DNA from 2 places in the Lysinibacillus sp. A4 genome. Region 1 is predicted to be linked to the other one. Evidence: a T-box and tRNA genes for the amino acid it is inferred to sense, from the RefSeq annotation. Region 1 holds a T-box; the other holds one or more tRNA genes.
The links. The T-box of region 1 lies ahead of tyrS (tyrosine--tRNA ligase). A T-box ahead of a tRNA ligase gene usually reads a tRNA of that ligase, here a tRNA-Tyr.

Region 1 (13,065 bases):
TAAATACTCTAGAATTTGGCGAATCGTCCTACCTTCTGTCAGTACCTGAATATGACCTGCATCACGGTAAAACTTCCTTCTGTAGTGATACAGACTTTCTAGCTCCTCCTTTGTAGAGCTCTGTACAATGGGTCTATTTGGATCATGCTGAACTCGTTTATAAATATCCTCAAACGACGCATCTAAAAAAAACACCAATCCACTGCGTCTCATAATTTTTCGATTTTCAGCATTAATGGCAACGCCACCACCAGTCGAAATAATGCAAGCCTCGTCCCTGAAATTTTTCAAAAATTCTGTTTCTATTTCTCGAAAGTGGGCCTCACCGTATTTTTCAAAAATCTGTGGAATGGTCATCCCCTGCTGACGCACAATTTCATGATCCATATCATAATATGGCATCTTCAATAAATAGCTTAAGCGTCTTCCTAATGCACTTTTTCCACTACCCATAAAACCAACTAAATATATTTTTCGCAATTCGATTCACCTTCTTATAACTACGATTCTACACTGTCTGACAAAATTTGTCCCAATAAATTTATCGTAGCTCGAACATTCAATTTTTCTAGCCCATCATATGTTCGATACTGCATTTCATAAGACATATAATACGCAAGAACAAAAGTAGTTACAAAAAATAATAATGCAATTGCGATCAAAAAAATAGCCCCTCTGTCATTTTTCAATAATTGGCACATAAAAGGCTCGCTCCTTTTGAATACCACTCGCCATTTCAACAGCTACCGTCAGCTTATTTTCGGAATAGCTAAATTGACATTTATTGATTCCTATTAGCATAGGAACATGTCCACCCTTTACCTGCTCACGAATAATATTTGAGTAGCAATCAACATGATGGAGCGTATTAGCTGTTTGGAAAGTTATTCTTTTTTGATCTTCACGAATGGAAAAGGTGGAAAGTTCTTTTAGAGAGAGGTTCAAGTCGGAAACAAATAGTTCCCACTTTGTTTGTTCATCTGTTAGCATAGTTGATTTCATTTCTGCAAACCAAAGTATTATAAGGACAAAAAAATGAGAAATAAGCACAAAAACGACTAATTGAAACATAGCTTCTATTAATGTATAGCCTTTTTCATTCATGAGGCTTCACCTGTCACTTGGATACATTTTTGGCGTGACTCCTGTAAATTTTGAAATTGGACACAAATTTGTTGTTCGTCAACGATCCAATGATAAGCAACCTGTTCAATGGTCCGAGAGCCCTCTGTTACTTGAATCGCATGGTACTGTTTTAAACCTTCGTATGCTGTTTCAGCTGCAATTAGCTCCATTTTTTTATTAGCAAGATTTGTTTTCATCGTATAGGTAATGGGGATTAACGAGGTACAAAGTAACATCAAAATACCCACACCTAAAATAGTTTCTACAAAAGAATAGCCTGACTCATTCAATCCTAGCTCTCCCTCGCCCTAATGTTATGATTACTTTTTTCTTGCCCTGTGGTGTTTTAAATGCCATGGTGCCTGCTGACATCACATTGCCGCTGTAGTTATAGACAAGTGTTTGAATGGAACTCTCAGCTGGCAAAAATTCAACCCCCTTCGGAAAAGAACGTTCATATAAATGAGTATAAATATCTTTTTGAATAGTATAACGATTTATTGAACCTTCCATTTTCAAGGCTATATATTGTCGTTGGCTCATACTATAGGTTTGAATATATTGAATATCTAGCTGTAATTGCGTAAAAAATCGTTCTAATTCCTTGGTTTCTGCTATTTTCAATGAGAATTTACTAACAATTGCTGTTAAACTCATAACAAGAAATAAGACAACCAGCATTTCAAGAATGGTAAAACCGCCGTTTTTACGAACATTCATTAGCTATCCGTACCTGTTTCCAAGTTGACATTGGCTGGACGTACCTCTCCCTCATTAGTAATCACTATTTCTTCTTTATTTGGGCAGGTTGTTTCATTTTCCTTTAAATAGCCCTTTGCCACTAAATCCTCTAAGGTAGGATAAGCCATATAATCTACACGATACGCCTCTACTTGACCTTGTACCATGCTTATATAAGCCGTACAGCCTTTCTTATCTATTGTGGCGAAATGCTTTGTAACATTTGGGATTGTAATTAAAATAAGAATAGATATAATTAACAAAACTATAAGCATCTCAATTAAAGTAAAACCATCTTGTTGGTTAAGACGTTTCATCATCTTCCTCCTAAACTAATTCAATCATGTGATAGATGGGTAATAATAAACTGATATAAGCCGCTATTATACAAGCAGCTATAAGGATAAAGAAACTAGGCTGCACAAACGATAATATTTTTTGCAAAAGCTGTTCCTGCTTTTCCATTAATAAATCGCTATACAATATTAACTCTTTTGCTAAATAACCGCTGTGCTCGCCATGCTCAACGAACATCGGAAAGTCCTTTTGAAAAACGGCCATGATCGTTACCGCCTGTGTGAGTGATTCTCCAAAGATGACTCTATCTTTTATACGCTGTGAAAGAACTTGAAGAAATGGTTGTAGTTGCTGTTCCTCTAATAGCTGTAGGCTTGCTTGTAATGAAAATCCACTTTGTAGTAAGCTTCCTAAATAAGCAGCAAATTGCCTTGTCAAAGTCAACCTAAAATAGCGTTGTAGAAAGGGGATTTTTAATAAGACTGTAAGTTGATGAGCAACAGCTTGTCGTTTAAGATAGAATCGAAAAAGGAATACGCTACCTATTACTATGAACATGGTCGAGATAACTACATCTGGAACATGCAATAACAGATTGGACAATGCAATGCTTGTCTCCTCTGTTTCAGAGGTACGACTGCCGACCATTCTTTCAATGTTCGGCAAAAAAAATGTACGAAACACAAAAAATAATAACAATAAAAAGATAATCAGTGTGACAGGATAGATCAGCAGCTTGATTAACTTTTTTTTAGTCTTTTCACTTACTGTTATCTGTTTAGCTACACCTTCAAACGCTTCTATCATATGACCATTGTTTTCCGCCACCTTAATTGCCATTAAATAATGATTCCCTAGCTGTAATGTTTCAAATATCCCTGCAACGCCTACTCCTTGTCTGAGCTTTTCATCAATTTGCTGTTGTATGTCCTCATGTGCTTCAATATGATGAGGTAGTAGCATGGAAATAGCTTGGGGAAATAAATATCCTTCCTGCATTAATACACATAAACGATTGAAAAGCTGAGCTTGCTCCTTTACCCGCCATTTCGTAGCCCGATTATAAAAAAGAGCCATTTTATCGATGTATGTTTGTAACTGCATATAGGCTCTCCACTAATTCTTTTTGTCCCATTAATGTTAAATCATAAGGAAGTTTGTAATTGCCCTTATCTTTGATGGCGGTGATGGCTCTTGATAGATGGTCATCATGTAATATCTCATAGACAGCTCGACGTTCTTCATGTATAGCTGAGGTTTGAACAAGCATTTGGGCAACTATACCGATAACCGTTTGACGAAGCTCTTCTATCGACACACCTAAATCCATTAAACGATAGAGACAATTAATGGAGTCTTTTGCATGAATAGTGGAGACAACTAAGTGCCCTGTTAAAGAGGCTTGGATGGCAATATTTGCTGTTTCTCTATCGCGAATTTCACCAATCATAATGACATCAGGTGAATGGCGTAAAATGGCTTTTAATCCTGCAGCATACGTAACGCCTGCTCGCTCGTTGACTTGAATTTGAAGTAAATTGGCTTGACTGTTTTCTACAGGGTCTTCTAAAGAGATTACATGTCGATTCAATTCTGTGGAACAGTAGTGGATGAGGGAATAAAGTGAAGTAGACTTGCCAGAGCCTGTTGCTCCCGTAAAAAACAGAAGACCTTGTCGGTTTTGTATCAGCTCCATGAGTTGGTGAGCTGCGCTTTTGGAAAAGCTTAGGGAAGTTAGTGGAAATGCATGATTTTGGAGAAGTAAACGAATAATTAAGCTTTCTTTTAAAAATACAGAAGGAAGTGTGGATACTCGAAACGAATAAGAATTTTGCTCCATTGCCTTTTGAAAGGCACCGCTTTGAGGTTTACGACGCTCACTAATATCTAATTCTGCAAGAAATTTATAGTAAGAGATCATTCTTTCTGCAAGTTCATAAGGTAGCTCACCAGCTTGTAGAAGTTTATCATATTTTCGAAAATAGATCCGATACTTTATGTTTCCTGGAACTAGCAATAAATCGGATGCTCCAAAATGATAGGCCTTTAGTAAAAGTTGCTCACATTTTTGTTCGACAACTGTTTCAAAATTCTGCATATATGCACCTCTCTTTTAGTTCATTCGAATATGACCGCTCTATTCGTTATTTCCTAGTATAAAGAGGAACTCGCCACGAGAAAAGCCCTTTTCAGAAAATAAAAATTTGTAAGTTAATTTTCTACCAAAAATGTTTTTTGCTATAAAAATGTGGATAAAGTGCAATTTTCCACTAAAAAAGAATATAAATACATGAAAAAATTAATATTTATGCCGAAATGAACTGTATCTTTTTCAATAATACAATATAATAGTATCAACATGATTATTTTCCTAACACTTGGTAGACGAACATAATTTTTATAATAAATTAAAGAGGTGAAGCTCATGATCCATCCATTAAAAATTACTAGTACACTAGCGGATGAAACAAGATACTCTATTTATGAGTACATATTGCAAGAGAAAAAAACAGTTACTGTACAACATATTGCTGATAAATTCGGTATCCATCCAAACGTTGCTCGACTTCATTTAACGAAGCTTTCAGAAATAAATATTATTACAGCTGACTATGTAAAAACAGGTAAAGGTGGCAGACCTGGACGTGTTTATAAAGCTTCAGAAAAAGGCGTATCTCTTACTTTTCCAAGACGCGAGGAAGATCGTTTATTAAAATGGACGATACAATTAATTGAAGACTTTGGTCCATCTGCATTAACAAAGTGCCAGGAAATTAGCTACCAAGACGGCTACCAGCAAATGAAAAATTATATGAGTGCTGAATTGACAGTAAGTAATTCTCTTTCCTTCGATGAAAAGCTTCAGCTATTAACGGACAATGCCGCTTTAATTGGCTATATTCCACAAATTCAACAAACTGAGCAAGGAAAAAAAGTTATCTTCTCCATTTTCAATTGTCCATTCCAGGAGCAACTGACAGCCTATTCTGAAATTGTTTGTTCATTACATGAATCCTATTTAAAAGGTCAATTAGATGCATTGTTTACGAATAATGAATTTGTGCAAATGGAAAGTATGATACATAATTGCGATTTATGTAAATATGAAATAAACGTGACAGAAATCGATAGCTAGATTAAAAATCCATTTGTTTGTCACAAACATGGAGAAGTTCCAGTTTACAGACACCTTTCATATCATTTATAATGAGTAAGAGATTATTGTGTCGTGGGCAAAAGGAGGGGAAATTTCATGGATAATATGTATAAAGTTATGGCATTCTGGACAGGTATTTTTGCCGTTATGTTCTACCTTGGAGGTATGAACGAGGTATCGCTATTATTCTTAGGTAATACAGGTTTATTCTTATTATTAGGCTTCTTAAACCTTTCAGAACGTATGTACATGTACATTTTCGGAGCATATTTAACTGTATTCTTCGCTGGCTTCACGTACTATACAACATTCATTCACGTACCTGGTGGCGGTCATTAATACAAACAAAATCGCGTATCTCACTTTCGGTGAGATACGCTTTTTTATGTGCTAAAACAGTTTATTGTCCCTATTTTAAAATCCATTTAAAAAAGGATTTGTCTCCATTTCTGCACCTACCGTTGTATAATTACCGTGTCCAGGATAGATAATAGTATCCTCAGGTAATGTCAACAGTTTATGATGGATAGATTCCAATAAAATTTTGGTTGATCCACCTAATAGATCTGTACGTCCTACACCTTGTTCAAATAACGTATCTCCCACGATGGCAAAACCGTCATTTTCAAAGATATAAGAAATACTCCCCGGTGAATGCCCAGGTGTAAAAACAGCTTGAAACACAAAATTACTTATTTCAATTTGCTGCTCTTTTTTGATGATTGTATCTTGCGCTGGTGCGGCTACCCTATAATCTGGTAATGCAGGATATTTACTAGAGCCATTCTTCGTTGGATCTGCTAGCCAACTAACTTCCTTTTCATGAATCCATACAGGAACGTCAAATACCTCACGCACTGCATCTACTGCCCCTATATGATCAAAATGGGCATGTGTTAAAAAGATAGCAAGAGGTTTTAAGCCGTTGCTACGGATTGTTTTAATTAGACGCTCCGCCTCTTCACCTGGATCAAATACGATACATTCTTTTTCTTTATTCGATACGATATAGCAATTCGTTTGGACGGGACCAAGAGAATAACTTCGTACGTTCATCATAGTTATCACCTCAACTTCCTATTATACAGGCTTTGCCACAATTTGACGATAAATGTTCATAGTTTACAGTATTTTAGTCCTCGACAAAAACAAGTAGAACGTTTACAATTAAGGAGGAATATTGTTTGCGACATTCATTTTCTGATGTCGAAAGGAGTGTCTATTTTTAATGAACTTATTAATGGTTATTTTTGGTCTAGTAGCGATTTTAGCTGTATTTGGTACATTCCAAGCAATTAAAGAAAAGAACCTATTAAGCGTTGTTTTCAACTTATTAAGTGCTGCTGTATTCGGATGGTTCGTCATCATGACGATTGTTCACAGCGGTTACCCACCAAAATTACACTAAAATTCAGACAGAAAAAGAGCAGTCTCTTCGGAGATTGCTCTTTTTTTGTCTATTATTACTTATTGAATTGAAGAAACCGCTTCTTGCCGATTTGTAGAACATCATTATTCATTAATACTTGTGATATGTCATCCATCGCCATTTTTTCTCCATTCAAGGATACTCCTTTTTGCTTGATTACCCTCAAAAACTCACTCTTACTTTGAATAAAACCCATTGCCACTAGTTGTGGAATGATATCCACGATTCTTTCCTTATCAATTTCTAAGAGCAGTATAGGAATGTTTTTCGGTATTTCCTTTTTTTGAAATGCTGCTTCAAAATAAGCTTTTGCTTCCTCCACTGCTGTAGATCCATGGTATAAAGCCGTTATAATTTCTGCTAATAGGAATTTCAAATCGCGGGGATTCTCTCCCTTTTGTAGTCTATCTTGAATAGCCTGCACGTGTAGTGGATGCTCATCTGTTGCTAATTCGAAATATTTGATAATTAAAGTATCTGGTACTTCCATCACCTTTTTAAACATAATCTCAGGTGCTTCATTGATGCCAATATAATTACCTAAACTCTTACTCATTTTTTCAATACCATCTAACCCCTCTAGTAAGGGCATAAAAATAGCAATTTGTTTTTCTAATCCTCGATGCTTTTGTAAGGTGCGTCCCATTAAAATATTGAACGTCTGATCCGTTCCACCTAACTCTATATCTGCCTCAAGTTCTACTGAATCATATGCTTGCATAAGCGGGTAGAAAAACTCATGTATACCAATTGGGATGTGCTGTTGGTAACGTTTCTGAAAATCTTCGCGCTCTAGAAGTCGAGCAACAGATGTTGTGGCTGCTAGCTTGATGACTTCTTCAAAGGACAGCTTCGCTAACCATTCACTATTAAAACGAACCGTTGTCTTGTTCGGATCTAGTACTTTAAAAATTTGCTCACAATAAGTTTGGGCGTTTTTCTTCACTATATCGTCATTTAAGGCTGTTCGCCCCTTAGCTTTACCTGTAGGATCGCCAATTCGTCCTGTAAAATCACCGATAACAATCACTGCATGATGGCCTAAATCTTGCATTTGCTTGATTTTCCGTAGAACAACCGCATGACCTAAATGAATATCTGGTGCGGACGGATCGAGCCCTAGCTTAATCGTTAAAGGTCGCTGTTCTTTATACGATCGCTCTAATTTTTTAAGTAAATCCTGTTCATCAACAATCTTGCTAGCACCTTTCTTGATAATCGCTATTTGCTCCTTTGGTGTAAAAAACATACGAAACATCTCCTTGTAATATTAAATATTAATATTGCAAGTTCTATAAGAGTATATGGGGTACCGATTTTGTTGACAAGGCCTTAATCACTTTACACGTTTTGGCTTAGAAGGCATAAAAAAAACGCCTTTAGGAAATTCCTAAAGGACGTAGATAAACGTGTTACCACCTTTTTTCGAGAGCTATTCACATAGCTCTCCTCAACAAGTACAGCCATAGCGATACTTTTGCAATGATTACGGATGCAACCCCGTCGTAGCCTACTATAGTTTCGGTACGCAGCTCCAAGATGTATTCACTTTAATATCCCCTTGCGCCTCTCAACAACCGGCTACTCTCTGTCAGTTCCATTAAAGTTACTCGTTCTTTTCGATGCCTTTCACTCTTATACTCCGAAATGCGAAAAACAAATCTTCGTTATGCAGATATTTACACTTATTATAATCGTATCTTGCTATTTGTCAATAAAAAGAAATGTTCAATAAAGTGTATTCACGTTGCATAGTGTTGTAAAACATTGCGAAAGATGTTTTCGTTAGCATAGGCTTCACAAAAATTTTATGAATGGATGCTTGAGACTCATTCCTTTTTATCAGCAATATAAAAAGAGAGATCCCCTATACGAGATCTCTCTTTGATTATTTAACTGAATCCTGCTTTAAATTACCTGTTTTTTCGTCATAGAAGCGAAGTAAGTCTCCATTAATGATGGCATCAGAATTTTCTAGCTCCATTGTAGCACGATCAGCATAAGACTGACATGGCTCACCATCTATTTCTTCGCCAGTTGCTTTGTCATAGCAAGCTTCACCAGCATAGACGTATTTATCTGTAATAAAACGTCCATCACGGAAGACTACAAAGTCCTCATGCTCTGGAGAGAATAAATCTGCACCCATTTGCATATCTTTTGACGTTTCAACGCCAAGAAGGTGTAAGATCGTTGGACGTAAATCCATTTGTCCTGAAATCTCAGCCATTTCTTTTCCATCGCCAGCTCCTGGGATATGGATGAATAAAGGTACTTCTTGAAGCATTGCATTATCCATTGGTGTAATTTGATCTTTTCCTAAATATTGCGCCATTGCTTTATTATGGTTCTCAGAAATACCATAGTGATCCCCATACATCACAATAATAGAATTATCATAGACACCTTGATCTTTTAACTGTTGGAAGAAGTCTTTTAAAGCCTCATCCATGTAACGTACTGTTTGGAAGTAACGATTTAATGTACCTGAATTTGAATCATATTCAGGAATCATAATATCTTCTGGATCCAATGTAAATGGATAATGGTTCGTTAAAGTAATCAGTCTAGAGTAGAATGGCTGAGGCATATCTTTCATTAAAGCAGCTGATTGCTCTAAGAATGGAACATCTTTCATTCCCCAGTTTACAGCTTGCCCCTCTTCCACAGTATATGAATCTATATCGTAGAATTTATTAATTTTTAACGATTGATACATCATGTCACGATTCCAGAATGATTTATTATTAGGGTGCATGACATTTGTAAAGTATCCATTTTCTCCAAGGCGTTCAGCCATTGAATTATACGTATTTCCACCATGCGTGAAGAATACAGCACCTCGACCTAAACCAAACAATGAGTTTTCAACAATAAACTCCGAGTCAGATGTTTTTCCTAAACCTGTTTGGTGATAGAAGTTACTGAAATAATACGTATCTTTATCCTTTGTTAAAGAGTTTAAGAATGGCGTAATTTCATGACCATTCATGTCATTATTAATGACAAAGTTTTGTAATGACTCCATCGATACCACAATCAGGTTACGACCTTTATATTTCCCAAACATCTCTGGATTTACAGCAGCCTGATTAGAACGTATATAGTTGTTCACTTCTACTAGTTCACTACCATCAGCTAACGCACGTTGTGCAGATGATTTAGATTGAATATAAATGTCATACAAGTGGTAATTGTACGTACCAATGTTTTTTACTAATAATTCGCGGTCAAAACTACGTGTTAGTAATTGTGGACGCTCAGTTTCTGCTAATCCTAAATTTAAGAATGTCATTGCTATTGCAAGCACAAAGAATGCACGACGGAATTCAATATTCACTTTAAATGCATCTTTCATTTTTGGTAAAAATTTATTCGCTAAGATTAAGATCACGACATCAACGAAATATAATACATCCCAAGGCTCAACAATGGCTGCTACTGATGTTCCTAAGTCACTAAAGTTACTTGTTTGGAATAATACTGGTAGCGTAATAAAATCATTGTAGAATCGATAGAACGCTACATTTCCGTATAAAACAATGGACAAAATAACGCTGACCGTAATCAAATAACGATTTCTAGCTTTTGCTGATTTAAAGAATAGTGATAAACCATACGTAAATAGCAAGAAGCTTAATGGATTAATAAATAAAATAAACTGTTGCATTGCATTTTCAATTTTCATTTCAAAGCTTGTGTGGTAAACAATGACCGTTTTGATCCAAGTTGCTATAATTGCTAGTATCATAAATGAATGTTTAGGCCACTTTATTGATTTCATTCCTAACATCCTCCCTACTTCCTTACAAAAAAATAATAATTTTTTACATTTTGTTTCGGAAACAAAATATATCTTAATCCTTTTTTAACAGATAATCAACACATATCTTGTGGAAAATTTTTTCACCCTGCTCTTTCTATGCACCAGATATCTATATATACGTTTTGCATTGTAAAAAGTTTCATAAAAACATAAAAACAGCGGAAACCCACTGTTTTTAAGAATATTACATACATGTTACATTAATTTTACAATACCCAATTACATTATATTTCAAACATTACTTTTTATGCTCTTCCATACGAAGTCTTGTTGTTTCTTGTCGAATAAGCAGTAGGGCCATCTGATAATCTTTTATGTCTAGTACATTCGCTTTATAGAGCTCACGTATTTCATCCTCCATCAGCATTAAATCGCCAATAGGATCACGTGTATAAATATAGGTACCATATGTTTTCAAGAGTTCATAAATATCTAGCATTTTATCCATTTTCGTTCGCTCCTCGTTGTGCAACACAGTCAATACGTTTTGTGGGCGTCACAATGATATCTACTGGGCAATCATGTGCTTCAGTAGGAACACAATCAATGATTTGCTCATCAAAGAGTAGCGACATCAGCTTACCCTTCTTATAGTTTAATACATAGCGGTCATAATAACCACCGCCATAGCCGATTCGATAACCGTATGGATCAAAAACAACGCCTGGTACAACAATGATATCCATCTCATTTGCGTCAACAAACTCACTTTTTGCTGGAATGGGCTCACGCAAATGCATATATACAGTTTCAAGCTGTGCAAATGATTCAATGGCAAAAAACGACATTTCTCTTGTTTTCGGGTGACATTTAGGAACTGCGACCTTTTTACCTAGTTTCCATAATTCCTCAATTATAAGAATTGTGTCGACTTCTGGCTTATTTGAAATGGTCATGCCAATTATATTTGCTTCTATTATATATGGTTCCTGTAGCACCTTTTTTAAAACAGCTAATGATTGACGATGATAGTCCTCATCCGTCATAGTTGCAAGGGCTTGGCGTACCGTGTTTCGTAAAGTTGTTTTATCCATCTAGGCTACCTCCTATATCGTAAAACTTCATATCCTCCTGGAATTGTTACATTGAATGATGTGATAAAATGTAGAAAGCCAAAACCACTTGTGGTTTTGGCTTAATGAGCGATTACTTAGTTTCACGGTGAAGAGTGTATTTCTTCTCGCGAGAGCAATATTTTTTAAGTTCAAGACGCTCTGGATTGTTACGCTTGTTCTTTTTAGAAATGTAGTTACGTTCGCCGCAATCTGTGCAAGCTAAAGTAATATTTACGCGCATCATTAACCCTCCCACTCTATATCAAGAATTTAAATTTGAGCATGATTTATACGACTAACCTATTATAACATAAACTGAAAAAAAATCTACCTTCATTTCATATTAAGTTTGCATATGGTAAAATATCTTATAATTACATACTACATTGAGGTGAAGCTATTGGATTTATCCATCGTATTAATGAGTATTGGCATTTTTCTGATCATCGTTTCGTTCTTTTTCAAAAATAGCTCGAAAAAAATCGAACAAGATGTCGAAGAATTATCTATCTCCATCTTCCAAGAAACGAATAATTTAAAGCGTCGTCTAAAGATTGTGGAGGAAGAACTTTTACTAGGGCCTGAGTTCCAAGTGAAATCAAAATCAAGTATCCCTCCAAAAGGCCAAGATTCTAAAGTGCATCAAGTCATGCAGGCTGTTCAACAGGCTGCACAGGGGGCAAAAGTTGGACAAACAACAGCACAAGCAAAACCGATTCATCAAATTATTATTAGTCAGGTACTTGAATTAAATAAACAGGGTCTTTCTATAGCAGATATTAGTATTCGCTCAAATTTAACAGAAGAGCAAGTTCGGCAAGTGATTGCAAACGGGGGGCGTTGATTGATGAATATGTCTGCCATTCGCGCATTTGGTATAGCCATTTTTCTTGTTGGGGCATTGCTTGCACTCGCAAACCACTTCGATGTAAATATTGGTCTTCCTACCAAGGAATTTTCCAATCAACAACAGGTAAAAGAACTACAAAACAAATTAAGTAAGGCCAATCAAGAAATTGCCTCGTTAAAGGATCAATTAAAGCAAGTACATACGACTGAAAAAACTTCGACAACAGATGCATCTGAACAAGCTGATGAAGAAGCGGATACAGATGTTACAACGATGTCTCTGCAAATCTATAGTGGTATCACACCGTATAGTGTGGCACAAAAACTTGAAGACGGTGGCATTATTACCAATAGTGTTGAAATGGAGTTACTACTCGCTAACCCTAAATATGCTAGAAGCTTACAAATCGGCTCCTATGAGGTCAATTCTTCCATGACTTTAGAAGAAATAGCTAATTTAATTACAGGCAAGAAACAATAACATAAAAAGCTGTCGCCCATTCAGATATGAGGCGACAGCTTTTTTATTACGCTAAACTTTCTAGAAAGGCTTGCATCATCATACTGCCTTCTTTTGTGCCAATTG
Region 2 (17,398 bases), on a different contig from region 1:
ACACAAAGCCATTTTGAAGCCGCAGTTCTAATATGTGCATATCCCCAGCCGTGTGAATGAACAACGCCCTTAGGTTTACCAGTTGTACCAGAAGTATAAGATAGGAATGCCATGTCATCGCGTGTAGTAGCTACAGCTGTAAATGTAGCTTGCTGCTTGCTTGCTAATTCATCTAAAGAAGTCCAATCTCCTTTCGCAGCACCAATCACTAGTTTATTTTTCAATGTGTCTACAGAAGAAGTAATTTGATCAACTTCACTAGTAAAAGCCTCATAAGCAATAACTGCACTAGCAGAAGAATGTTCCATCCGATATTCTAAATCGCTTGCACGTAGCATCTCTGAACATGAAATGGGTACGATACCAGCCTTTAAGCAGCCTAGAAAAACGAAATAAGCTTCTGGAAGTCGAGGAATAATAACTAATACACGATCACCTTTTTGAAGCCCCTTCTCCGTAAAAGCGTTTGCGTATTGATTCATTTTTTGGCTAAGTTCCACATAAGAAACTGTACGTCTCTCTTGTTGTGTATTCAACCAACGTATTGCTTGGCGATCACTATCTTGCGAAAATTTTTCTAATTCCTCTGTGATGTTATAAAATTCAGGTGCAATTAAATCATTTGATACCATCTTGAACATCCTCCCCCAGAAAATTTGATAGAAAATTCATAAAACTATTTTTATTTTAACAATTACAATAATATACAGCAAGAATATTTAGTACGTTAAATAGAAATATTAGAATTAATAGAGAACTATTATGCTTTCAGACGAATGTAGAAGCAGACTTCGACAAAAAATATAAAAATTTTCACAAAATGTGTTGCATTATTTAGAATGCTTGCTATAATAATAAATGTACTTAAGAGGTTGTTTAAAACCGAAGTGAATAGCATTGTTCCGAAGTAGCTCAGTTGGTAGTAGCACCTGACTGTTAATCAGGTTGTCGCAGGTTCGAGTCCTGCCTTCGGAGCCATTTTTTTGTCCTTTTTTCAATCACTATAATACATAAAATAATTTGTGAAAAAGCATTGCAATTATTAATTAAAAATGTTATTATAATTCTTGTCTTGTTGAGACGTAATATTGGCCCCTTGGTCAAGTGGTTAAGACACCGCCCTTTCACGGCGGTAACACGGGTTCGAATCCCGTAGGGGTCACCATTTAAAAATTTAGGCTTTATAAAGAATATAAACTGTGATATAACACCTGTTTCTATGGAGGATTAGCTCAGCTGGGAGAGCATCTGCCTTACAAGCAGAGGGTCGGCGGTTCGAGCCCGTCATCCTCCACCATTCTTATTGTGTTATTTCGGAGGGGTAGCGAAGTGGCTAAACGCGGCGGACTGTAAATCCGCTCCTTAGGGTTCGGCGGTTCGAATCCGTCCCCCTCCACCAGTTTTATAAATGATTGGGGTATAGCCAAGCGGTAAGGCAACGGATTTTGATTCCGTCATGCCTAGGTTCGAATCCTAGTACCCCAGCCATTTTTTCTTTTATGAGCCATTAGCTCAGTTGGTAGAGCATCTGACTTTTAATCAGAGGGTCGAAGGTTCGAGTCCTTCATGGCTCACTTTTTTAGAATAAAATTATTCAAAAGTGTTATATTAACTACAGATAACTAATCTCTTGCTGAAAACAGTAGGAGATTTTTTTATGTTATTTATAAATGAATAAATATACAACTTTTTGTCGAGTTGAGCCAAGTGGTATATAGGCTTTACAATATTCTTATAACTTTTAGGGGGTATAGAAACATGAATAAACTTAATATTTCTATTATTGGAGTACCAACAGATTATGGACAAACACGCCGTGGGGTAGATATGGGACCAAGTGCTATTCGATATGCAGGTATTGTTGAACGTTTAGAGGCTATCGGACACGATGTACAGGATCAAGGGGATATTCGTGTTAGTCAAAAGCTTGCAGACGGAGCTGTGGATGAAAAATTACTAAATTTAGAGGAAGTTGTAGAAGTTAGTACTGCATTAGCAAATAGTGTGCATGAAGTAGTGGAACAAAAAAAATTCCCACTCGTATTCGGTGGAGACCATAGCATTGCTATTGGAACATTAGCTGGATTAGGTGAGCATTACAAAAATCTTGGTGTTATCTGGTATGACGCTCATGCAGATTTAAATACACCTGAAACAACACCTTCAGGCAATATACATGGGATGCCGTTAGCCGTTAGTATTGGGCTAGGACATGAACGTTTAGTGCAAATTCGCAACTATGCTCCAAAAATTAAGCCAGAAAACGTGATTATTATTGGAGCTCGTTCAGTAGACCCAGGAGAACGTGAATTGATACGTCAACAAGGAATTAAAGTATATACAATGCATGAAATCGACCGACTTGGCATGACACGTGTGATGGAAGATGCACTTGCTTATTTAAAGGAACGAAATGTTGATGGCTTACATTTATCACTTGATTTAGACGGATTAGATCCACTTTATACGCCAGGTGTGGGTACACCAGTTCCAGGTGGAATTACGTACCGAGAAAGCCATTTAGCAATGGAAATGTTACAAGAATCAGGCATGGTAACTTCAGCCGAGTTTGTAGAGGTAAATCCTATACTAGATGAAAAGAATACAACAGCAAATGTGGCTGTTGCATTAATGGGATCTTTATTTGGTGAAACACTAGTTTAAAGAAAATTTGACAAAAAATTGCCTGTTGTCACATTGCATAAAAATCTTTTGCTATAATTGAATTAAAACGAAACTTTTCTTATCGGTGCTTCGTATAGTATAAGACAGTTGTAAAGGTGGAGAAGTCAACACAATGGATGCGTTAGTAAATAAGAGAATAAAACAAGTGCTTAAAGGCGATCAAAACGCATTTGCCGATATTGTGAGTCTCTATCAGCACAAACTGTACCAAGTATGCTATCGAATGTTAGGCAACAAACAAGAGTCTGAAGACATTGCTCAAGAGGCTTTTGTGCGAGCTTATATGAACTTGCATACATTTGATCAGAAAAGAAAATTTTCAACGTGGCTTTATCGCATAGCGACAAACCTCTGCATTGACCGTATTCGAAAAAAGAAACCGGATTATTATTTAGATGCAGAAGTAGCTGGTACAGAAGGGCTTGATATGTATTCGCAAATCGCAGCAGATGACCAGCTACCAGAGGAGCAGTTAGAACAAATGGAGCTGCAAGATCGCATTCAATATGAAATTGGACGATTGCCGGATAAATACCGTTCGGTTATAGTATTGAAATATATAGAAGAGTTATCGTTACAAGAGATTAGCGAGATTTTAGATATGCCGCTTGGAACGGTGAAAACGAGGATTCACCGCGGACGTGAGGCATTACGTAAGCAATTAAACAATCTGTAGGAGGGGGAGCGTCATGAATACTTGTCCAGAGCATATTATAGACTATATGCATGATTATTTAGACGGTGACATTAGTCGTGAGCATGAGCAAGAGTTGAAACAACACTTGCATACATGTAATGATTGTAAACAGTTGATGCAAGAATTGAGTGAAACAATCGCCTTTGTGAAGAGTGCTTCCCATATTACAGCGCCTCCGGGTTTTGAAGCAGCAGTTATGGCTCGTTTACCAAAACCAAAAAGTCGAGTAGGTATACAAAAATGGATTCGCCGGCATCCGTTCTTTGTGGCAGCAGCAGTATTTTGCTTATTCATGAGTGCTACATTATTGGGTAGCTTCATGGATGACCAGCATTTCTCAGTGACCAAGCAACCTAATTTAGTTGTGGATGGTCAAACAGTGATTGTACCTGAAGGGGAAGTGGTGAAAGGCGATATTGTTGTAAAAAATGGCGATTTGATTGTTGAAGGTGAAGTTGATGGTAACGTCACAGTAATCAACGGGCAATATATGGCATCTTCAGCGGTAGTTTCAGGGAGAATCGAAGAAATTGACGAAGTATTTGAATGGTTATGGTATACAATTAAAAATTCTGTTAAGACAGCCATGACATTTGAGGAAAAAGAAGAAACTAAATAACACTCTATACGTCCTAAAAAATAGTGCACGTGAGAGGCTGAAAGGTCTACTCTTCTGAGTAGACTTTTTATTTGAAAAAAGTTACATTTGATAAGAATGTGATATACTTGAATGTGTATGGATTCGTAATGAAAAGTGGGGGATGCCACGTGCAAATTATCGAACATTTCACGGATTTAACGCCTGTGAATATTGTTATTAACTTCATTGATGTACTGCTCGTTTGGTACGTTGTTTATAAAGTCTTAACCCTCATTAAAGGTACGAAGGCTGTCCAATTACTTAAGGGAATATTCGTCATTATTATTGCACGAATTGCAACAGACCTTTTAGGGTTACAAACACTTGGTTGGATGCTACAACAAGTTATTGAGTTTGGTTTCCTAGCGATTATTATTATTTTCCAACCTGAAATCAGACGTGGTTTAGAACAAATTGGGCGAGGAAAGCTATTCCAACGCTCATCTAGTCAAGAGGAAGAAGAACAAACAAGACTTATTGAGGCAATGAAGAAGTCTGTAAGTTATATGGCTAAACGTCGAATAGGTGCGTTAATTTCTATTGAAAAAGAAACAGGTCTTAATGAATATATTGAAACAGGTATAGGGCTAAATGCTGAAATTTCATCAGAATTACTGATTAATATCTTTATACCAAATACCCCGCTACATGATGGGGCTGTTATTATGCAAAAAGATAAAGTTACAGCAGCGGCTTGCTATTTACCTTTATCTGAAAGCCCATTTATTTCAAAAGAGTTAGGGACACGCCACCGTGCTGCTCTTGGTTTAAGTGAAGTTACAGATGCTATTACAATTGTTGTTTCAGAAGAAACAGGCGCAATTAGTATAACATTAAATGGTAATCTCCATCGAAATCTTTCTCTAGAGGAGTTCGAAACATTATTAAGAAAAATGTGGTTCGGATCAGTACAGGAATCAAATGCATCCTCTAAGTTGACTTGGAGGGGGAAAAAGAATGGATAAAATGATGGATAGCCCTTGGGTACTTAGAATCATCGCGCTATTTTTAGCGTTTTTGCTTTTCTTCTCAGTGCGTACCGAGTTGTCACCTTTAAATAAAGCTACCTCAAATGAACAAACGGATGTTATTCGTGATGTTCCAGTGGATGTTTATTACGATAATGAAAATCTTATTGTGACAGGTTTACCTGAAACTGTGGATGTAACGATAGAAGGTCCGATGGCATTGGTTTTAAAAGCAAAGGGAGCTAAGGATTTTTCTATATTTGCGGATTTGAGCAATTTATTGCTAGGAGAGCATGATGTAAAACTGCAATACGAAAATATTTCAGAAAAGTTAAAAGTGACATTAGACCCTGCAACTGTTCATGTGAATATTGAGGAAAAGGTCACGCAGGAGTTCCGAGTGGACCCTGAAATGAACAAACGTTTAATTGAAGAAGGTTTTATCTTAAAAGAAATGACAGCCAACCCGCCAACTGTTTATGTAACAGGTGCAAAAAGTGCTATTGAAAGCATTAGTTATGTAAAAGCAACTGTTACAGGAGAGCAGGGCTTGAAGCAATCATTCACGCAGGAAGCAGCTGTAAAAGTATTAGATAGAGATTTAAATAAGTTAGACGTGACTATTGAACCTGAAATTGTGAAAGTTCAAGTAGATATAGCGGAGTATAGTCGAGAGATCCCAGTTGTCCTTAACGAAACAGGGCAAGCTGCCGAGGACATTACCATTAACTCATTAACATTTTCACCGAAAATGATTAAAGTGTATGGAAGAAAATCCATTATTGACAGTTTAACATCCATTCCAATAACAGTTGAACTGTCAAAAATTACTGAGTCCAAAACTTATGAATTTGATGTAAAATTACCAGATGGTGTGACAAAAATATCTGACAAGAAAATAAAAGTGAAGGCAGATATTACAAAGGTTGAACAAGAAGAACAGCAGAAAACACCAGCTTCTACAGAGGAAACGCCACCTCCAATTGAAGAACCTGATGTGACAGATGAGAGTACTCCAACTGATAAAAATACGTCAACTGAGGAATCGGAAGATATTGATTCTTAAACAATATGTGACTATAATTTTATTTTGATTCTAAATCAAAAATCCAATCAGGTTTGTAGTTCAGGTTTCATCCAACAAACTGGCAGAGTGGAATATTAATAATTACCAATGAATGAACAAAGGCAGACTTTTCCAAAAGTAAGCGGACAAGTGTCTAATGCTTGATAGAAACTCACTAGGCACTGTCTTGCATTGAAGGAGAGAATAAGTAGAATGGGTAAATATTTTGGAACAGATGGCGTCCGTGGCGTCGCGAATAGTGAATTAACACCAGAATTTGCATTTAAACTTGGTCGTATAGGCGGCTATGTTTTAACAAAAGATGCAACTGACCGTCCAAAGGTTTTAATTGGTCGTGACACACGTATTTCAGGTGAGATGCTTGAAGGTGCACTTGTGGCTGGTCTTTTATCAATTGGGGTAGAGGTAATGCGTCTTGGTATTATTTCAACACCAGGTGTGGCATACCTTACTCGAATTATGAGCGCAGATGCGGGCGTCATGATTTCAGCTTCACATAACCCAGTTGCAGATAACGGTATTAAATTTTTCGGTCCTGATGGCTTTAAGCTAACAGATGCACAGGAAGCGGAAATTGAAGCGTTAATTGATGCGCAAGAGGATAAATTACCACGTCCTATAGGAGCAGATTTAGGATCTGTAAGCGACTATTTCGAAGGTGGTCAAAAATATATTCAATACTTAAAGCAAACAGTGGATGAAGAATTTGATGGTATCCACGTAGCGCTTGATTGTGCACATGGTGCAACTTCATCTTTAGCTACACATTTATTTGCTGATTTAGAAGCGGACATTTCTACAATGGGAGCTTCTCCAACTGGCTTAAATATCAATGATGGTGTAGGCTCAACACACCCAGAAGGACTAGCTAAGTTTGTTACTGAAAAAGGTGCAGATGTTGGTTTAGCTTTTGATGGCGATGGAGACCGTTTAATTGCTGTAGATGAAAACGGAAAAATCGTTGACGGTGACCAAATTATGTTTATCATTGGTAAGCATTTAAATGCGGTAGGGCGTTTGAAGAAGCAAACAATTGTTTCAACAGTGATGAGCAATATGGGCTTCTATAAAGCTGTGGCTGACAATGGTATGCAAAGTGTACAAACAGCTGTAGGTGATCGTTATGTTGTGGAAGAAATGCGTGCGAATGAATACAATTTAGGTGGCGAGCAATCAGGGCATATCGTCTTTCTAGATTTTAATACAACAGGTGATGGCTTATTGACAGGAATTCAGCTTGTCAACATTATGAAGGCGACGGGTAAAAAGCTTTCAGAACTTGCAGGTGAAATGAAAATCTACCCTCAGCGTCTTGTCAATGTGCGTGTAACAGATAAGCATGCTGTGACTGATAATGCGAAAGTAGCTGCAGTAATTGCAGAGGTAGAAGCTGAAATGGCTGGAAATGGTCGTGTTTTAGTACGTCCTTCAGGTACAGAGCCATTAGTACGTGTCATGGTGGAAGCAGCAACAGAAACGGATTGCGAGCGTTTTGTCGAGCGTATTGCAGATGTTGTACGTGTAGAAATGGGCCTAACAGAATAAGAAATAGAGTGTAAACCCGATTTCCGTAAACAGGAAATCGGGTTTACTTATTTGAAAGGAATGTTTTAAATAAGCGAGATGGGGAACAGTAATTAGGAGTCACAATAACAAGGAGTGTTTAATTGATATGGCTAAAATTGCTACAGTTATAACAGATATGTTTGAGGACATTGAGTTTACAAGCCCTAAAGAAGCTTTGGAAGCAGCTGGGCATCAGCTAGTAACAATTGATATCGAAGCAGGCAAGGAAGTTAAGGGTAAGCATGGAGAGTCCGTGAAAATTGATAAAGGCATTGATGAAGTAAAAGCTACAGATTACGATGCATTATTTATTCCTGGTGGTTTTTCTCCTGATATATTACGTGCGGATGATCGTATAGTAGCATTTGCAAAGTCCTTTATGGATGAAATGAAGCCTACCTTTGCCATTTGTCATGGACCACAACTTCTTATTACTGCAAAGACATTAAATGGGCGTGACGCCACAGGCTATAAATCCATCCAAGTGGATTTAGAAAATGCAGGGGCAATCTTCCATGATGAAGAAGTATTTGTCTGTCAAAAACAGCTTGTAACAAGTAGAACGCCAGATGATCTTCCTGCATTTAATAGAGAAATTGTTAAATTATTAGACAGTAAATAAAGGATAGGCACAAGCATTTAAAATGCTTGTGCCTATTTTGTATTATCAAAGTGCTTATGTATCGCTTTGTCTACATATTTGTCACGAAAAAGCTTTAGGGCTAGGTGTTTTTTATAACGAAAATTTGACGGATAGCATATGATTGAGTATGATGGAGAAGTTGAAGATGAGGTCCGACCTTGTCCTTTAACGAGCGCCTAAGGAGGGAAGAAAGCGCAAAATCGGAAAACAATTATAGCGCCTGAGCTGAAGAAATCGGACGAAAAGATCTTCAGCAGACGAGGTGGAGGTTTATCGAAAATTCGGCGGATGCCTCCCAATCGACATACCCGATTGTCATTTTCCATTTTGAAAGCATTTGAGTGATTGAATGTACAGAAAATGGAGAAGGTATTGTAAAAGCAATAGATAAATAGATGAAGCTTCACATATCGAAGATCTCTATTCAGGTGGCTGAGTAGCGTGAGTAGCTTGTGTGTATTGGAGTGCTTTATTTTTATAAAAATAAAGCATCGCTTGTGCATTCAAAAAATTCGATAGGATGAGGCCTAGTTTGTCATTGCATTAAATTGACATTATCGGAGGACGAGAATTATGTGTGGAATTGTAGGATATATTGGTGAATCAGATGCAAAGGAAATTTTATTAAAAGGCTTAGAAAAGCTAGAGTACCGTGGTTATGATTCAGCGGGTATTGCAGTACGTAACGAGGAAGGCGTAACGGTTTTCAAAGAAAAAGGGCGTATTGCAGATTTACGAGAAGCGGTAGATGAAGATGTTGCAGCGAAAATAGGGATTGGTCATACACGTTGGGCAACACATGGTGTGCCAAATCGTTTAAATGCTCACCCACATCAAAGTGCATCAGGACGCTTTACACTTGTGCATAATGGGGTTATTGAAAACTATCACTTATTGCAAAAAACATATTTAAAGGGCATTCCAATGAAATCTGATACAGATACAGAGGTTATTGTGCAATTAGTAGAGTTATTTGTGAAAGATGGTCTAAGCACTGCAGACGCTTTCCGAAAAACATTATCTCTATTACATGGCTCCTATGCACTGGCACTATTAGATGCAGAGGCAGCAGATACAATCTTTGTAGCAAAAAATAAATCACCACTTCTAGTTGGAATTGGTGAAGGCTTCAATGTTGTTGCGTCAGATGCAATGGCGATGCTACAGGTAACAGATCAATACGTAGAGCTTCACGATAAAGAGGTAGTTATCGTACACAAAGCAAGTGTGGAAATTACAAAATTAGATGGTACTGTAGTAGAGCGTGTACCATATACTGCTGAGCTTGATATGAGTGATATTGAAAAAGGCACATATCCACACTATATGTTAAAAGAAATGGATGAGCAGCCTACAGTTATTCGTAAAATCATTCAAGCATATGAAGGTGACAATGGTGATTTAACGATTGATGATGAGGTTTTAGAAGCATTACGAGCAGCAGATCGTTTATATATTATTGCAGCGGGCACAAGCTATCATGCGGGTCTCATCGGTAAACAATATTTCGAAAAAATGGCTGGTATCCCTGTAGAAGTGCATATTTCTAGTGAATTTGGCTATAACATGCCATTACTTTCAGAAAGACCATTATTTATCTTCATTACACAATCAGGTGAAACAGCAGATAGCCGTCAAGTACTAGTAAAAATTAAAGAGTTAGGCTATCCAACTTTAACGATTACCAATGTACCTGGCTCTACGTTATCACGTGAAGCTGACCATACCTTGTTATTACATGCAGGTCCAGAAATTGCTGTAGCTTCTACAAAAGCTTATGTGGCACAAGTAGCAGTCCTGGCATTAGCAGCCTATGTGACAGCAAAGTCAAATGGCAAAGGCTTAGAATTTGATTTAAAACAAGAGCTCGCGATTGCCGCTAATGGCATCCAAACAATAATTGATTCTAAAGATGTGCTAGAAGACATTGCAGAAGATTACTTAAAAATCGCACGTAATGCATTCTTCATTGGCCGTAATATGGACTTCTATGTCAGCCTTGAAGGTGCCTTAAAACTAAAAGAAATCTCGTACATCCAAGCAGAAGGCTTTGCTGGTGGAGAACTGAAGCACGGAACAATTGCCTTAATCGAAGAAGGTACGCCTGTATTTGCACTTGTCACACAAGCATCAGTAGGATTAAACATCCGTGGTAATGTCAAAGAAGTAGCAGCTCGTGGTGCATATCCATGTATTATCGCGATGGCAGGCATTGATGAAGACGGCGACCGTTTAGTCATTCCGCATGTTCATGAATTACTAACACCACTTGTATCAGTAGTACCTTTACAATTAATTAGCTACTATGCTGCACTTCACCGTCGCTGTGATGTAGATAAACCACGTAACCTAGCTAAATCGGTAACTGTTGAGTAGGAACAAAAATTAGATTTAATATGTTGTTGATTTGAAATAAAGTCATACCGTTTGTAAAAAAATCACACCATTTTACCCCTTTGGATACTATTAATCTAAAGGGGTGTTTTTATCCATAGCGAAACACCCCTTGAAACAGAATAGGAGAGCAACATTTCAAATAATGTCCCTTGATATAATTCTCTATGTAATCTAACTATGATTGAACAAGGAGATGGAAGCATGGGTAAGTTAACAGGCAAAATCGCTTTAGTTACAGGATCAAGTCGAGGAATTGGCCGTAGTATTGCATTGCGTCTGGCACAAGAGGGAGCCTTTGTCGTCGTTCATTATGGGAAAAGACGTAATGAGGCAGAAGCAGTTGTTCACCAGATCAAACAAAGCGGAGGAAATGCTTTGGCGATTGGTGCTGACCTTAGTACACTAGATGGTATTCAAGATTTATTTACTACTTTGGATGATACTATTCGGGAATATATGGGCTGTTGCGGATTCGATATTCTTGTCAACAATGCTGGAATTGGTCAAATTATCAGTTTAGAAGAGACGACGGAGGTATCATTTGACGAGGTAATGAAGATAAATGTTAAAGCACCACTTTTTATTACTCAGCAAGCTTTGCCACGTTTAAAAGATGGGGGACGTATTATTAATATTTCATCTTTTGTGACACGTGCAGCTTCACCAAGTGTCTTCACGTACAGTATGTCCAAAGGTGCAATCGATACGTTTACGCGTCTTCTAGCCAAACAACTAGGGAGCCGGAATATTACGGTAAACGCCATCCAGCCTGGGATTATTAATACAGAAATGAATGCTGAGACTTTGAAAAACCTTGATGGACAAAAATATGCGGCTGGTCTTTCAATTTTCAACAGATGGGGAGAGCCCGGGGATGTGGCAGATATTGCCGCCTTTCTTGCTTCATCAGACAGCCGTTGGGTAACTGGTCAATTGCTCGATGCAAGTGGAGGATCACATCTATAGAACATTAATTATCAAGCTTTGTATGGCATAATCCTCCTCAATCAGGCGCTATTGTTGTATAGGCTGTTCTGTTCTTCTTGAATTCACGGAGCGGCGGATTGTTAAGTTAATTAAAAACAAAGTAAAAGCGGTCCTCCACAGATATGATGTGGAAGACCGCTTTTTTGTTATAAGCACATTCACCATTTATTATTGGTTACATCTGATTCGCTTAATCGTATAGTAATAGATTAAGAGATCTATTTAGCTTACGAAGCATTACGCAATGATTTCAGAATTAAACTCAAAATGAAAACTAGTATAATTGCTCCAATGAGGGCAGGGAAGATATAGAAATCAGAAATTTTAGGACCCCAACTTCCAAGAAGCATACCACCAATCCATGCGCCGATAATACCTGCAATAATATTACCAATAATTCCACCTGGGATATCTTTACCCAAAATTATACCTGCAAGCCATCCGATAAGCCCGCCAATTATTAAAAACCAAATGAAACTCATACTATCCATCTCCTATTTTGTATTTTAAATATTTTGTTATAGTGTTTTATAACCTTTATTGAACTCTTTCAAACTATAAGGAGAGAAAAAATTTGTGGAAGTTTCAATGGGGATGATTTTTACTTCTATAACTGTTACAGTAACAGTACATGAAACTACTGAGAAGTTTGCTGCAAGCAAATATCCTCATTTATTTGCTTGTTCCGACTACAATTGTTAAAAGGAGGTGTTGATACATCAGCTCATTTTACATTATTTGTTACACGCTATTATCATCGGTTTAAATATTAGTTAAGGCTGTAACTACACATAATTAATCTCTAAATCTTCCCTGTTAGATAAACAAAGTATCTGAATATCTAATAGGTGTTTTTTATATTTTTAATATATAAAAGCCTCCCGATGTAAGGGAGACTTCTAAGGTTTTAATGAATTCTAGGCCCCTTTGAATTATAGTATAATCAAGAAATTAAGCAAAATTTAAACAAGGCCTTCCTTTGCTATTTTAGTAAATTCTTAAGATTTTTCTAATCAAAATAATCCTACCATTCAAATTACAATCGGTTCGCCTATACTACTTAATCACTATTAACCTTTTGATTAAGCACAGTGGGAAGCTATTCTGCAATTAAAAGGAAATTATTAAAATAGGAGAAAGGGGTATGAAATATGAAAATCCGTAAGATTGATCATGTGGGAATAATCGTGAATGATCTTCCTGCAGCAAAAGCATTTTTTCTTGACTTTGGCCTTGAGGTGCTAGGGGAAGGAAAAGTGGAGGGTGAATGGGTGAAGAGGATGGAGCGAGTAATAGGGCTTCATGATATCAAAGAGGACATTGCAAAATTGCGAACGTCAGATAGTGACGCAAATCTAGAAATAGTAATGCTGCGAACGCCAGACGGTGAGACGAATATTGAACTAGTAAAATTTAACGCGCCATCAAATGAAATAGGCATCCAGCATCCTTTAGCAAATACTTTGGGTATCCAGCATATTGCCTTCAATGTTGAAGATATTGAAGCCCTCGTTAACAAATTGACAAGGAAGGGCGCAGAACTTATTAGTGACATTTATAGGTACGAAAACGCTTATAAATTATGCTACGTTCGTGGGCCAGAAGGAATTATTTTAGAGCTCGCTGAAGAAATCAAATAGAATAGTAATCAACAGCTTGTTAATATGAAAAGAAACCACTGAAATGGTTTCTTTTTTTTCTATAGGGAGTTAATACTTATGCTTACATTTCACCATTTTCTCTCTTGAGATTCTAAATTGATCATATAGTCGAAATAGAAAGCACCATTAAAATGAATAATTCTTCACTAAAAATGAAGATAAAAAAGCAAAAGGCTTTCATAATCCTGATTATTGACATTTATCCAAATAAATTATTGCGTTTTTTCCATTGTTTCGCCCTTTCATAAAATCTATAATAACTCTGTAAATGATAATCATTTTCAATTGAAGTAAATCTGAAAGGGGCAACAAATATGAAGCAGTATATTGGAAAGCGAATTATACTATGGGGGAGTTTCCTCCTGTTGTTATTGATATTAGCGGCATGTAGTTCTAATGGCAACACATCTGATGCGCAGAAAAAGGAAAACGAGAAAATAACTCAATCTGATGTGAAAGCAGAGGAAAGTGAGTCAATTGTTCAATATACAACGATTACAGGTGAACAGGTTGAAATACCTGCAGATCCAAAACGAGTCGTTTATATTGGTCAGACAGTTGGTGATTTCTTGGCGATGGATATTCCGGTTGTTGGTAATAATCTTCCTAAAGATTCTCCTAGTTACTATGAAGGTAAACTTGAAGGAATCGTTGATATTGGTAATCCAGCTGATTTAGAGACGATTTTGACTTTAAAACCTGATCTAATTATTAATGGCTATTACAAGGCGGATCCAAATCTTAATGAAGAATTGTCAAAAATCGCTACTACGATTCCCTTTAATCCTGCTCTTCCTTATACAGAACGAGTAAAAGAGATGGGGAATATCCTAGATAAGCAGGAAGAAGTAGCTCAATTGCTTGCTAAGTTTGAAACAGAGTCTAAACAAATGTTTGACAAGTTTCAATTAACTGAAGGGGAAACCGCAACAGTTTTCTATCAGCTAGGAAAGACGCTTTATGTTATGGGTGATCGTAGCCTAGGTGCTATTATTTATGGGAAAAATGGCTTTGCTGTCCCACCAGCAGTACAGAAGAATATTATTGATGTAGAAGGGGTATCTTTCCTAGAGGTTTCCGAAGAGGTGCTTCCTGAGTTTGCTGGTGATCATTTGTTTGTTATTGTACAAGAGGATAGTGAAAGTGAAGCAGAAGCTGATCGGCTGCTACAAAGCCCGATATGGGGAACTTTGCCTGCTGTCAAAAAGGGGAAAGTTTATGTTGTTCCTAATGAATGGAATACAGATAATTTATTAGCTTTGGAGCAATTGTTCCAAAAGCTACCAGAGTGGATGCGCAAACAGTAAAAATTGTATCCGTGCAATCAATTTTTAAACCGCTAGTATTCTAAATACCACATACTCGAACAATCGTTGATAGTGAGTTATTATATGTTACAATAACGATAATGAGAATCATTTTCAATATTTGGAGAGTTGCTTATGAATCTGGCATCCTTATATATTAGACTACAACACTATGATCGATTTCAAGTTGATCGATTAATGTCAGCTAGTAGCCATAATGAGGGAATAAATAATTATGAAACAAATTTAAGCACGTTATTGATAGCACTTAGTCATGACATACGACTGTATGTAGACAAAATGGCAATCGATCTACGCCAAGGAAGCTGCACGCTCATTTTACCTGTACAAAGCTACACGGTAGAGTCAAGTAACAAAGAGGCACAGCTTGCTCGCTTTACCTTTGAAACTTTTGAAGTAGAAGGAATGACTTTGAACCGAATTGCTCATCCACCCTTGCTTTATGGTTATCCCTATCATCTGTTATTTTCTCAAGTCAAGCAGGTATTAGGAAATGAAGCATCGAACAATAATCAATTTTGTTCCTCTCTATCCACATTAGAAATGGCCATGTTGCAAGGTAGACTTCAGCAAATACTAGCTATGATGGTTCAGTTAGATGAACAAGCTAACCAGATACAGCACGAAGAAAAGACAAAATTGGTTCAACAGACTGTACAGTACATAGAACAGCATTATGATGAGGACTTAACAGTTGAACAATTAGCTAACATGGCTGGTATGGTAAGATGGCAATATAGTCAAAAGTTTAAAATATTGACGGGTAAAAAGCCGACGGATTATTTGACTCATGTACGGATAAACCAGGCAAAAAAACTTCTAAGTAATTCCACTGAGCCATTGAGAAAAATAGCTCGACAAACTGGGTTTAAGGATGAATATTATTTTAGTCGATGCTTTCATAAATTAACTGGAAACACCCCACGTGAATATGCAAACATTCAACTTCATACTCCAGAAAGAACAGTGATCGATTCATTTGGTAGAAAGATTCATGTTCCTAAAGATGCAACACGTATTGTGACTGATGGCAAATTTACACTTGGGGAATTACTTGTTCTAGGCATACCTCCTATAGGGGCGGCCATCTCAATCATGAAAGATAACGTGGTTTATCACAATAAATTAAGGAACATTCATAGTATTGGGCATTGGGTAGATCCGGATAAAATCGCACAGCTGCAGCCAGAGTTATTATTGCTTAGCTATTTTCATCCTGAACATGATTTGCAGAAACTAGATGCGATTGCTCCTACTATTATACTGAATAGCAAGTTTAGTCTATTTGAGCGGTTACGATATATCGCTAAACTATTTGAACGGAGTAAAGCGGCAGAGAAGTGGATTTCTACATATGAGAACAAAGTAAGATTGGTACGTAGGCAATTAGCAGATGTTTATGTTGCTGGGGAGACGGCTACTGTTTATCTCAAGTTAGATACTAAATATTATGTTATGTGTCAGACTGGATTGGCTGCAAGCTTGTATGAATCTCTTGGCTTTCGTCCTACTCCTCAGGTAATGCAGCTAATCGAGCAAGGGCAAGCATGGATAGAAATTCAGCAGCATCAAATAAATCACTATGCTGGAGAGCGTAATTTTATTTTGGCTTCCCCCCAAGAATTACTAACGATTACTCACTGCCCACAAATCGCCACGTTAATCGAGCTAGCTCCTGGTAAGACTCATTTCATAGATTTTATATGGAATCATTGTGATCCCATTACACGTGAACGGTTATTAGAGGTTCTACCGTCTATTTTTAAGAAGAAAGTTATTCGATAATTAAACAGTAAAACTCGATTCATTAATTGGATTGAGTTTTTGCCATTAATCGTATAATTGCTCACATATAAATTTAAAAAATATCCTGATATAAAAATCTTTAAAGGCTGTATGAAATTTCTGGTATAATTACATATATCTATGTTTATTTTAAGGAGTGATTTTATGAAAAAGCTATTTATAATAACTAGTTACTTAGGGTTTTTTATAGTAGGAGGTTTGACTTTTACCTACTTTTCAACAACGGAAGCAGCAAGTGACATGAAAAAAATTAGCGTGTTTCAGGATCCAATTAATTACTATGTAGATAAGGTTGAGAAAGTACCGCCAGAAGGTCAATTTGGATTTAATTATCAAGGTACGATATATGTCCCAATGCGATTTATTGCTGAATCTTTAGGTGAAAAAGTAACATGGGATGGGAAAACAAAATCCGTTTATATTGGTGATGTTCCAAAATTCATCGCTTTAAAAGATGTAAAACCTATTGGAAGTGATGAAGACCACTTCTTCCACAATCCAAGCTCTGTCATTATTAGTACAGGTGAAAAATTTGAGCGATCCTATCAGCTTGGTGGTTATCATGGAGGAGGCGCAGTTCAAGACCATACAGTTGAATATTTAGCTAATGGAAATTACAAGGGATTCGAAACCTATTTGGCACCCATTAAAAAATTAGCAGCTAATTCCTTCGGAATAGGTTTCTTGAAAATTTACGCAGATGGGAAATTAGTTTATGATAGTGGAGCAATCAAAGACAAGGTAAAGGTTCATGTTAATTTAGATGGAGTTTCAAAAGTGAAGTTTGAACTTGAAGGCAGTGGTTTAGGTATATTAGATCCTAAATTTATTCAATAAACCTTCTCTACTAATAAACAAAAAAGACGATGACATCATAATTTGTCATCGTCTTATTAAATTTGACCTCTTCATAACTATTTCAAAATAGAGAAA

Region 2: it encodes a tRNA-Tyr, which carries the amino acid that the T-box ahead of tyrS (tyrosine--tRNA ligase) is inferred to sense. The anticodon was not compared.

Annotation. Positions count from the first base shown of each region.
Region 1 is NZ_JANWTB010000003.1:12,545-25,609, forward strand. Features, by position in the region: gene NY607_RS05345 (shikimate kinase) at 1-480, opposite strand, end outside; gene NY607_RS05350 (hypothetical protein) at 501-662, opposite strand; gene comGF (competence type IV pilus minor pilin ComGF) at 679-1,104, opposite strand; gene NY607_RS05360 (hypothetical protein) at 1,101-1,415, opposite strand; gene comGD (competence type IV pilus minor pilin ComGD) at 1,408-1,845, opposite strand; gene comGC (competence type IV pilus major pilin ComGC) at 1,845-2,183, opposite strand; gene comGB (competence type IV pilus assembly protein ComGB) at 2,194-3,267, opposite strand; gene comGA (competence type IV pilus ATPase ComGA) at 3,242-4,261, opposite strand; gene NY607_RS05385 (helix-turn-helix transcriptional regulator) at 4,589-5,299, shown strand; gene NY607_RS05390 (DUF2626 family protein) at 5,417-5,659, shown strand; gene NY607_RS05395 (MBL fold metallo-hydrolase) at 5,735-6,379, opposite strand; gene NY607_RS05400 (DUF2759 domain-containing protein) at 6,549-6,728, shown strand; gene tyrS (tyrosine--tRNA ligase) at 6,784-7,998, opposite strand; T-box leader at 8,140-8,381, opposite strand; gene NY607_RS05410 (LTA synthase family protein) at 8,638-10,533, opposite strand; gene NY607_RS05415 (YqgQ family protein) at 10,814-11,023, opposite strand; gene NY607_RS05420 (5-formyltetrahydrofolate cyclo-ligase) at 11,016-11,609, opposite strand; gene rpmG (50S ribosomal protein L33) at 11,722-11,871, opposite strand; gene NY607_RS05430 (hypothetical protein) at 12,022-12,474, shown strand; gene NY607_RS05435 (hypothetical protein) at 12,478-12,960, shown strand; gene NY607_RS05440 (anthranilate synthase component II) at 13,007-13,065, opposite strand, start outside.
Region 2 is NZ_JANWTB010000007.1:257,623-275,020, reverse strand. Features, by position in the region: gene mbcS (acyl-CoA synthetase MbcS) at 1-632, opposite strand, end outside; tRNA gene NY607_RS16405 (tRNA-Asn) at 902-978, shown strand; tRNA gene NY607_RS16400 (tRNA-Glu) at 1,091-1,165, shown strand; tRNA gene NY607_RS16395 (tRNA-Val) at 1,222-1,297, shown strand; tRNA gene NY607_RS16390 (tRNA-Tyr) at 1,316-1,399, shown strand; tRNA gene NY607_RS16385 (tRNA-Gln) at 1,414-1,488, shown strand; tRNA gene NY607_RS16380 (tRNA-Lys) at 1,502-1,574, shown strand; gene rocF (arginase) at 1,759-2,664, shown strand; gene sigW (RNA polymerase sigma factor SigW) at 2,798-3,361, shown strand; gene NY607_RS16365 (anti-sigma factor family protein) at 3,375-4,001, shown strand; gene cdaA (diadenylate cyclase CdaA) at 4,151-4,987, shown strand; gene NY607_RS16355 (CdaR family protein) at 4,980-6,056, shown strand; gene glmM (phosphoglucosamine mutase) at 6,270-7,622, shown strand; gene NY607_RS16345 (type 1 glutamine amidotransferase domain-containing protein) at 7,750-8,265, shown strand; gene glmS (glutamine--fructose-6-phosphate transaminase (isomerizing)) at 8,860-10,662, shown strand; gene NY607_RS16335 (SDR family oxidoreductase) at 10,885-11,649, shown strand; gene NY607_RS16330 (GlsB/YeaQ/YmgE family stress response membrane protein) at 11,898-12,152, opposite strand; gene NY607_RS16325 (VOC family protein) at 12,822-13,310, shown strand; gene NY607_RS16320 (ABC transporter substrate-binding protein) at 13,646-14,638, shown strand; gene NY607_RS16315 (helix-turn-helix domain-containing protein) at 14,774-16,444, shown strand; gene NY607_RS16310 (stalk domain-containing protein) at 16,610-17,302, shown strand.